DNA from 2 places in the Paenibacillus sp. 2TAB19 genome. Region 1 is predicted to be linked to the other one. Evidence: riboswitches for the same ligand, from Rfam matches in the RefSeq annotation. Region 1 holds a riboswitch; the other holds the start of a gene.

The links. A riboswitch is a leader RNA that binds a small molecule or an ion and turns the genes downstream of it on or off. The one in region 1 is predicted to bind cyclic di-GMP.
Region 2: another riboswitch for cyclic di-GMP. It lies ahead of AB4Z33_RS11160 (LPXTG cell wall anchor domain-containing protein); the one in region 1 lies ahead of AB4Z33_RS08160 (SpaA isopeptide-forming pilin-related protein).

What each region holds. Positions count from the first base shown of each region.
Region 1 covers NZ_JBFRGE010000013.1:21,531-25,144, forward strand. Annotated here, with positions in the region: gene AB4Z33_RS08150 (DEAD/DEAH box helicase) at 1-756, opposite strand, end outside; gene AB4Z33_RS08155 (hypothetical protein) at 901-1,371, opposite strand; cyclic di-GMP riboswitch class II at 1,626-1,707, shown strand; gene AB4Z33_RS08160 (SpaA isopeptide-forming pilin-related protein) at 1,741-3,585, shown strand.
Region 2 covers NZ_JBFRGE010000020.1:575-4,188, forward strand. Annotated here, with positions in the region: gene AB4Z33_RS11160 (LPXTG cell wall anchor domain-containing protein) at 1-1,277, opposite strand, end outside; cyclic di-GMP riboswitch class I at 1,345-1,440, opposite strand; gene lysS (lysine--tRNA ligase) at 1,725-3,245, opposite strand; gene greA (transcription elongation factor GreA) at 3,335-3,614, opposite strand, start outside.

The DNA.
Region 1 (3,614 bases):
GATGCAGCTTGAGCAATAAGCGCATGCTCTGCCGCAAGATGCGCAGGTTGTGCGGCGCATCTGTGGTTCTCCGCTGCCGCAGCGCAAGCAGCGAAGTTCGCGCCGGCTCCGGCGCAGCAGGCTTGTCCGGTTGCCGGCAGTTGCGGCAACCGAACCGTGCAGGCGCACGAGCCCGAGCAGAGCAGCCAGCTGGAGCACATCGCTCCAGCCGCTGTCCGCACCGGGCACGCCCGCGCCCTCAAGCAGCGCCTGCGCTTCGCCCCGCAGCAGCGCGCGCCCTTGCAAGAGCGCCGCAGCCTGCCTCGCGGCGGCGGCCACCGCCTCCAGCGCAGCCCCGCTATCGCTTGCCGCGCCACCCCAAAGCTCGCGCTCTACCGCCGCTCGCTCCCAGCGCTCCGCGCCCCCGCGCAGGCTATCGCCCTGCCGCTTCCCGGTGCGCATGCTCCGCCGCGCGCCGGCACCCTCACTACACGCTCGCGCCACATAAGCGGCGAGCCCGCCAATCACATCCTCGCCTTCACTCCCCTTCCCTCCTCGTCGCTCCTGCTCTCTATTCCAAAGCTCCGCCGCTCTGCAAGCATCTCCGAGCGGCAGCGGCTGCCGCCAAAGCCAACCTTCCATCGCCGCTTCCCCCGCTCTCCCCATACGTTGACCAATCGCATGGTGAAGCCAATACATCCGATCAATAGCCGGTGCAATTGTCGTATAAGCGCTCCATTTACCTATCTTGCAAATCACATACACATAAGCCCGCATCTTTTCCTTGCCTCCCGCATATTGTATTTCTTAGTGCGTTACCGTCTTCCCTAAACCAAAGAACGCAAAAAAAGCACACCCGAGGCGCATTAAGCGCTACAAAGTGTGCTTCACTTTCCTTACCGATATTAATTGTAGTATATACTAGAACGGCATTTTGGACAAATCAACCGGATTTTGCAAATCGATCAGCACGGCTTGGATACCATCCTTCAATATGCCTTCAGCCTGCAGCTGCCACATAAGCTGATTGGCATCGCTTTCTCCAATCGTTACACCTGTTTCCAGGCCGGTGTCATGGCGGCTTCGCTTCAATATTTCCGGTAGTTCGTGTACGGTAATCTTATTCCCTTTCCGAGCCATTCGATCAACAATAGCAAGCGTCTCTGCACTTGCGCCATTATCAACGACCGTGACTTTCACCTCATTGCCCGTTTGGCGAGAGAACGTCATTAAAGAACGCATATACCATTCCATATTATGCTGATCCTGGTCGGCTATAAGGACATAATGCTTGCTCGCCCGCTTCCGTCCTTGCCGTATCCAAAAAGCCAGATGAACCGACAATGCAGCCGCTATATAACATCCAATGACAAGAAGCAGAAGTTCCAACACGGCGGTCACCTCCTCTATGCGACACTATATGCGATATAGCGCCCACAGGTTCCGGTAAAAGCGGACAAGTTGAAAAATAGGTGGTTCGTCGTGACTTTCGACACGGGCATATTCTTTCCTACATATTTCAACATTTTAACACCCTTGCAGAAATACCAATATATGTTATCATTTTAGAGCAAACCATAGCATAAGTAGTATAGGAAAGCAGATAGAGTGGAGGAAGGGGGGAGAGCACCTCTTATCATTCATGCTTTTTAGGGAAGCGATGATGTATAATCTGCATTTGGACACTTGGATTATACGGAGCTAGTAGTGTAACCGGCCCTCTTAGAACTAGATTATCCAAATCTAAGAGGAGAGTGAACAATGAAGTTGGTCAAAAAACAGTTTGCGGTCATCTTGTCCATCATGCTCGTCTTGTCCATGTTCCTTGGCTCGATCGTCATGGCGCAGGGCACGGAAAACACGGGCGAGGAGTCTGCGGTGGAATCGACTTTGCCGCCTTCCGAGGAAACAGTTGTCCTCCCGGATGAGGAAAGTGCGCCACCTTCTGACGAGCCTTCCGAAGTACCCGCAACGAAGTTGCCTTCTCCTGAAAGCCTAACGGAATTGTTATTTACAAAAAGCGGCGGCGGTGGCGGCAGCAATTGCATCGGCGGTGGCAGCCCGCGGATATCCGGAGAAGGTATCCAAGGCACCTATGGCGGCGACTGGGGCGACAAATGCGGCAACATCAAAGTCTACAAAAAGTACTTCTATGACGATGATGACACGAAAGCCCAAAGCGGCGTAACGTTCCAAGTACTTAAAGGCGGCACAGTAATTACCTCTGGCACAACCAATAACTCTGGCTATGTAGAATTCGAAGATCTGGAACCGGGCGACTACAAGGTAGTCGAGGTCGTCCCGGCGGGCTTTACAACTTCGATCTCAAGCAGCGGCCAGTCGGTTAAAGTCGAGAAGGGAAAGACGAAAGAGGTTAAGGTATACAACACCCCTATCCTATCCGTCATTGCCGCTTGTACGGACGATCCTGGCCAATCCCGCAAATGGATCGTAACGAACGAAAGTAACGTGAAGTTTTATTTTAAATGGAAAACTACTGGTTCATGGCATGAAGAATACATTTATGGAAATGACTCATCGCCAATCGACGTCTCGGGCGCTCCTGGATCGATCACGATCAAATGGGGCGACGACTACAGCAAATCACTAACTGCACCAAATCCAGGCGAAGACTGCACACCACCGACTCCTACGCCAACGCCGGAGCCGACTCCTACACCAACGCCGGAACCGACTCCTACGCCAACGCCGGAACCGACTCCTACGCCAACGCCGGAGCCGACTCCTACGCCTACGCCGGAGCCGACTCCTACACCAACACCGGAGCCGACTCCTACACCTACGCCGGAACCGACTCCTACGCCAACACCGGAGCCGACTCCTACACCAACACCGGAGCCGACTCCTACACCTACGCCAGAGCCGACTCCTACACCAACACCGGAGCCGACTCCTACACCAACACCGGAGCCGACTCCTACTGTAGAGCCGGAACAGCCGGAACTTACTATTACGAATGTATGTACCGTTAATCCGAGCTCCACTCGCAAATGGAGAGTGCACAACTCGAGCAATGAAGATATCACCATTACTTGGTACGTACTCGAAGGCAATGACGAGTCTACTAATGAGGTGACTGTACCTGCAGGAAAAACGATTACGATTACGGCCAATACGATAACGACCGAATCGAAAGAAAACACGATCAGAATCGTATGGTGGGGTCCTGGCGAGTCTTCTAACTACGAGGAATTGGTGAACAACGGAACTCGCTGCGCAACGTCTCCTCCGGAGACGCAGACGCCGGATCCGTCACCTACTCCTACGCCGGAAGTAACGCCGACTCCAACACCGGTAGTAACACCAAGCACAGAGCCAACACCAACGCCCGAAGTAACGCCTACGCCTACTCCAACGCCTTCCACTGAGGTAATTGAAGAGGAAGAGATTCCAGAAGGCGGACCTGGCGACGGTGGAGATGGCGGTGAAGATGACGGCACCGTCATCGAAGAAGGCGAAGTACCGCTCGGCAATCTTCCTAAGACCGGCGATACAAGCTCGCTTCCGTTCTACCTGCTTGGAGTGTTCGCAATCACTGCCGGTATCTTCGCTTACCGCAAACAACAAATCAAGAAACAAAGCTAGTTCAAGAAGCCGCGTCATCTTGAATGACG
Region 2 (3,614 bases), on a different contig from region 1:
GGAGCTGGCCTTGGTGTTGTTGTTGGTTGTGTCGTTGGTTCCGTTGTCGGCTCTACCGTTGGTTCCGGTGTCGGAACTGGTGTCGGTTCTGGCTTTACTGTCGGCTCCGGTGTCGGTGCCGGCGTTGGTTCTGGCGTTGCTGTAGGCTCCGGTGTCGGAGTCGGCGTTGGTTCTGGCGTTGCTGTCGGCTCCGGTGTCGGAGTCGGCGTTGGTTCTGGCGTTGCTGTCGGCTCCGGTGTCGGAGTCGGCGTTGGTTCTGGTGTTGCTGTCGGCTCCGGTGTCGGAGTCGCTGTTGGTTCTGGTGTTGCTGCCGGCTCCGGTGTCGGGGTCGCTGTTGGTTCTGGTGTTGCTGTCGGCTCCGGTGTCGGAGTCGCTGTTGGTTCTGGTGTTGCTGTCGGCTCCGGTGTCGGGGTCGCTGTTGGTTCTGGTGTTGCTGTCGGCTCCGGCGTCGGAGTCGGTGTTGGTTCTGGTGTTGCTGTTGGTTCCGGTGTCGGTACAATTACAGTCTTCTTCACGAAAAACTCGATTTCACGGATTTTATCCGTCTGAGCTGTCGAGGAACCGGATTTGGTCCCGCTTGCTCCGTAGGATGTCGTCTCCGTTTTATATTTGTTGCCCGATTTCCAAGTAATCTTTACGCACACGACATCATGTTTCAATAAATCCGTGTCGTTGATTACGTTCCAATTAACAGTCTTCTTGTTGTTCTTTAATTCGCCGCTCACGACTTTTTTGCCGCTAGGTCCTACTTCAAAGCTATTAGAATTACCTACCGTATATTTATAGCTGGCATCGTAGCCTTCCGTGCAGCCTGGAGCCGGCAGTTCCTTGTAGTAAAATTTCACATAGGATATTGTTTGTTCTTTATAATAAGTTACCCATTTCCACTTACCGTTGACTTTTTCGTATTTCTCATAAGCATACTGAGGCGCCTGAAGGCCACTTCCGCTAATAGCACCGCCGTCATACTCATAGGTTTTAGTTGCACCATCCGATAACCCTTCAACTTTCACGCAAGTAATGGCATAACCATCTCCCGCATTCCAGTTCAAATTGGTTTTATCGTAGTCGCGGGAACCGCTAACGACTTGGTCCCCATCATCGGATAGGGAAAAATTATAGTTGTAAAAGAAGACCTCATCCACATAATCGCCGCTGCAATTGCTTGCCGCCCCACCGCCGCTTCCATGGGCAAAAACCGTACCAGCCGTACCGATCGTTAAGATGACGACCAACTTCAACAATAGGGCTGACTTCAACCACTTCTTCTTAATCATAAATACCCTCCCCCATAATATATGACGTCATGGCTTCCGCAAAATAAAAAAGACCGCCATGACAGTTCATGGCGGTCGGACGATCATAGCATCGATAGCTTAACGATGCCTTAGACTCCTGGCTTTGCGTCCCAACCTTTCGGATGGTTTGCGATTTACATGAGATATTGTTGTTTTGTTAGCTTTTTTGCATAAATATGTAACAATTGTGATTCGCAAGTCCTATTCTATTACTGTTACTATGAAGGTGTCAATACTAGATTAGCATTTTGAGAACATAAATTTCACGCCATTAAATGTATGCGTATTCATGCGTTTGTTCGACAAATTTCATCATGATAATTAGTAGAAGAAATAAGAAAAAGCGCGGCCGTCAGACGGTTATTCACCATCAACACGGCCACGCTTCTATAGTTATTTATATCTTGCTTCCATATAGCTCGTCTCTTACTCGCCAGAGCGATGATCTCTCATATGCGGGAACAACAGTACGTCCCGGATCGAAGGCGCATTCGTTAACAGCATAATGAGACGGTCGATGCCGATTCCCAAACCGCCAGTAGGCGGCATGCCGTATTCAAGGGCGCGGATGAAGTCATCATCCATCTCATGCGCTTCGTCGTTGCCGTGCTCTTTCTCTACGAGCTGTGCCTCGAACCGTTCGCGCTGGTCAATCGGATCGTTCAGCTCGGTAAAGGCGTTCGCGTGCTCGCGTGCTACGATGAATAGCTCGAAGCGGTCCGTGAAGCGCGGATCGGCTTCACTCTTCTTCGCCAGCGGCGAGATCGCAACCGGATGTCCGGTAACGAACGTAGGCTGGATGAGCGTATGCTCGCCAAATGTTTCGAAGAACGCGTTCAAGATATGACCAAACGTCATATGCGGCTCAACCGCAACTTTATGCTCTTTAGCAAGGCGATGTGCTTCCTCGTCGGTCATCTCCACGCTGAAGTCGACACCTGTAAGTTCCTTCACGAGATCTACCATCGAGACGCGGCGCCATTGCGGAGTCAAGTCGACTTCTTGGCCTTGGTACATAATCTTCGTTGTGCCAAGCACCTCTTGTGCGATATGCGCAATCAGATTCTCGGTCAGAGCCATAATATCTTTGTAGTCAGCGTAAGCCTCATACAGCTCGATCATTGTGAACTCAGGGTTGTGACGCGTCGAGATACCCTCGTTGCGGTATACGCGGCCGATCTCATATACCTTCTCCAAGCCGCCCACGATAAGACGTTTTAGATGAAGCTCGATCGCAATACGCATATAAAGCTGCATATCTAGCGCATTATGATGAGTGATGAAAGGACGAGCAGCAGCTCCGCCCGCTATCGAGTGCAACGTTGGTGTCTCTACTTCTAAGTAACCTCTCGAATCGAGATAACGGCGCATCGATTGAATGATTTTGGACCGGGTAATAAACGTTTGTTGAACGTCCGGATTCACAATCAGGTCGACATAACGTTGACGATAGCGCAGTTCGACGTCCTTCAGGCCATGGTACTTGTCAGGCAGCGGAAGCAACGACTTCGTCAATACGTCAACATCTTGCGCTTTGACGGAAACTTCGCCTGTATTCGTCTTGAACACGACGCCATGTACGCCGACAATATCACCAATATCAAGCAGATCGAAAGCAGCGAACTTATGCTCTTCGACCGTGTCCTTGCGGACGTAGATTTGAATCTTGCCGCTCAAGTCCTGGATATGCGCGAAGCCTGCCTTGCCCATGCCGCGCTTCTGCATAATACGGCCGGCGATGCTCACTTTAACCGCTTGGCCTTCCAGCTCTTCCTTCGTAGACGCTTCATAGGCTGTTAGTATATCTTTGGCATTATGAGTGCGCTCGAACTTCTTGCCGAATGGGTCAACGCCTAAAGCGCGAAGCTCGTCTAGTTTGTCTCTGCGGATCTGCAGAAGCTCACTAAGCTCCTGCTCCTGTCCCTGCTCGTTATTCTCATGTTCCACTTTCGTTCATCTCCCTGATACGTAAGGGTAACCGATAACGTTCAAAAAGCTTCCGGCAAGGAAGCTTTCTAAACCATTCATCGCAAACCTTATTTTTTGATATCGACAATTTTATATTGAATGATGCCGGCTGGTACGTTCACTTCTACAACGGTGCCTTTTTTCTTGCCTAGAATCGCCTTGCCAACCGGACTTTCATTAGAAATCTTATTTTGGAGCGGATCGGACTCCGCAGTGCCTACAATCGCATATTCCATTGTGTCGCCGAATTCCATATCTTCAACCGTTACAATCGAACCAATGCTCACCGTATCGATATCGATATCATCGTTATTGATGATACGCGCATTACGAAGCATCTTCTCAAGC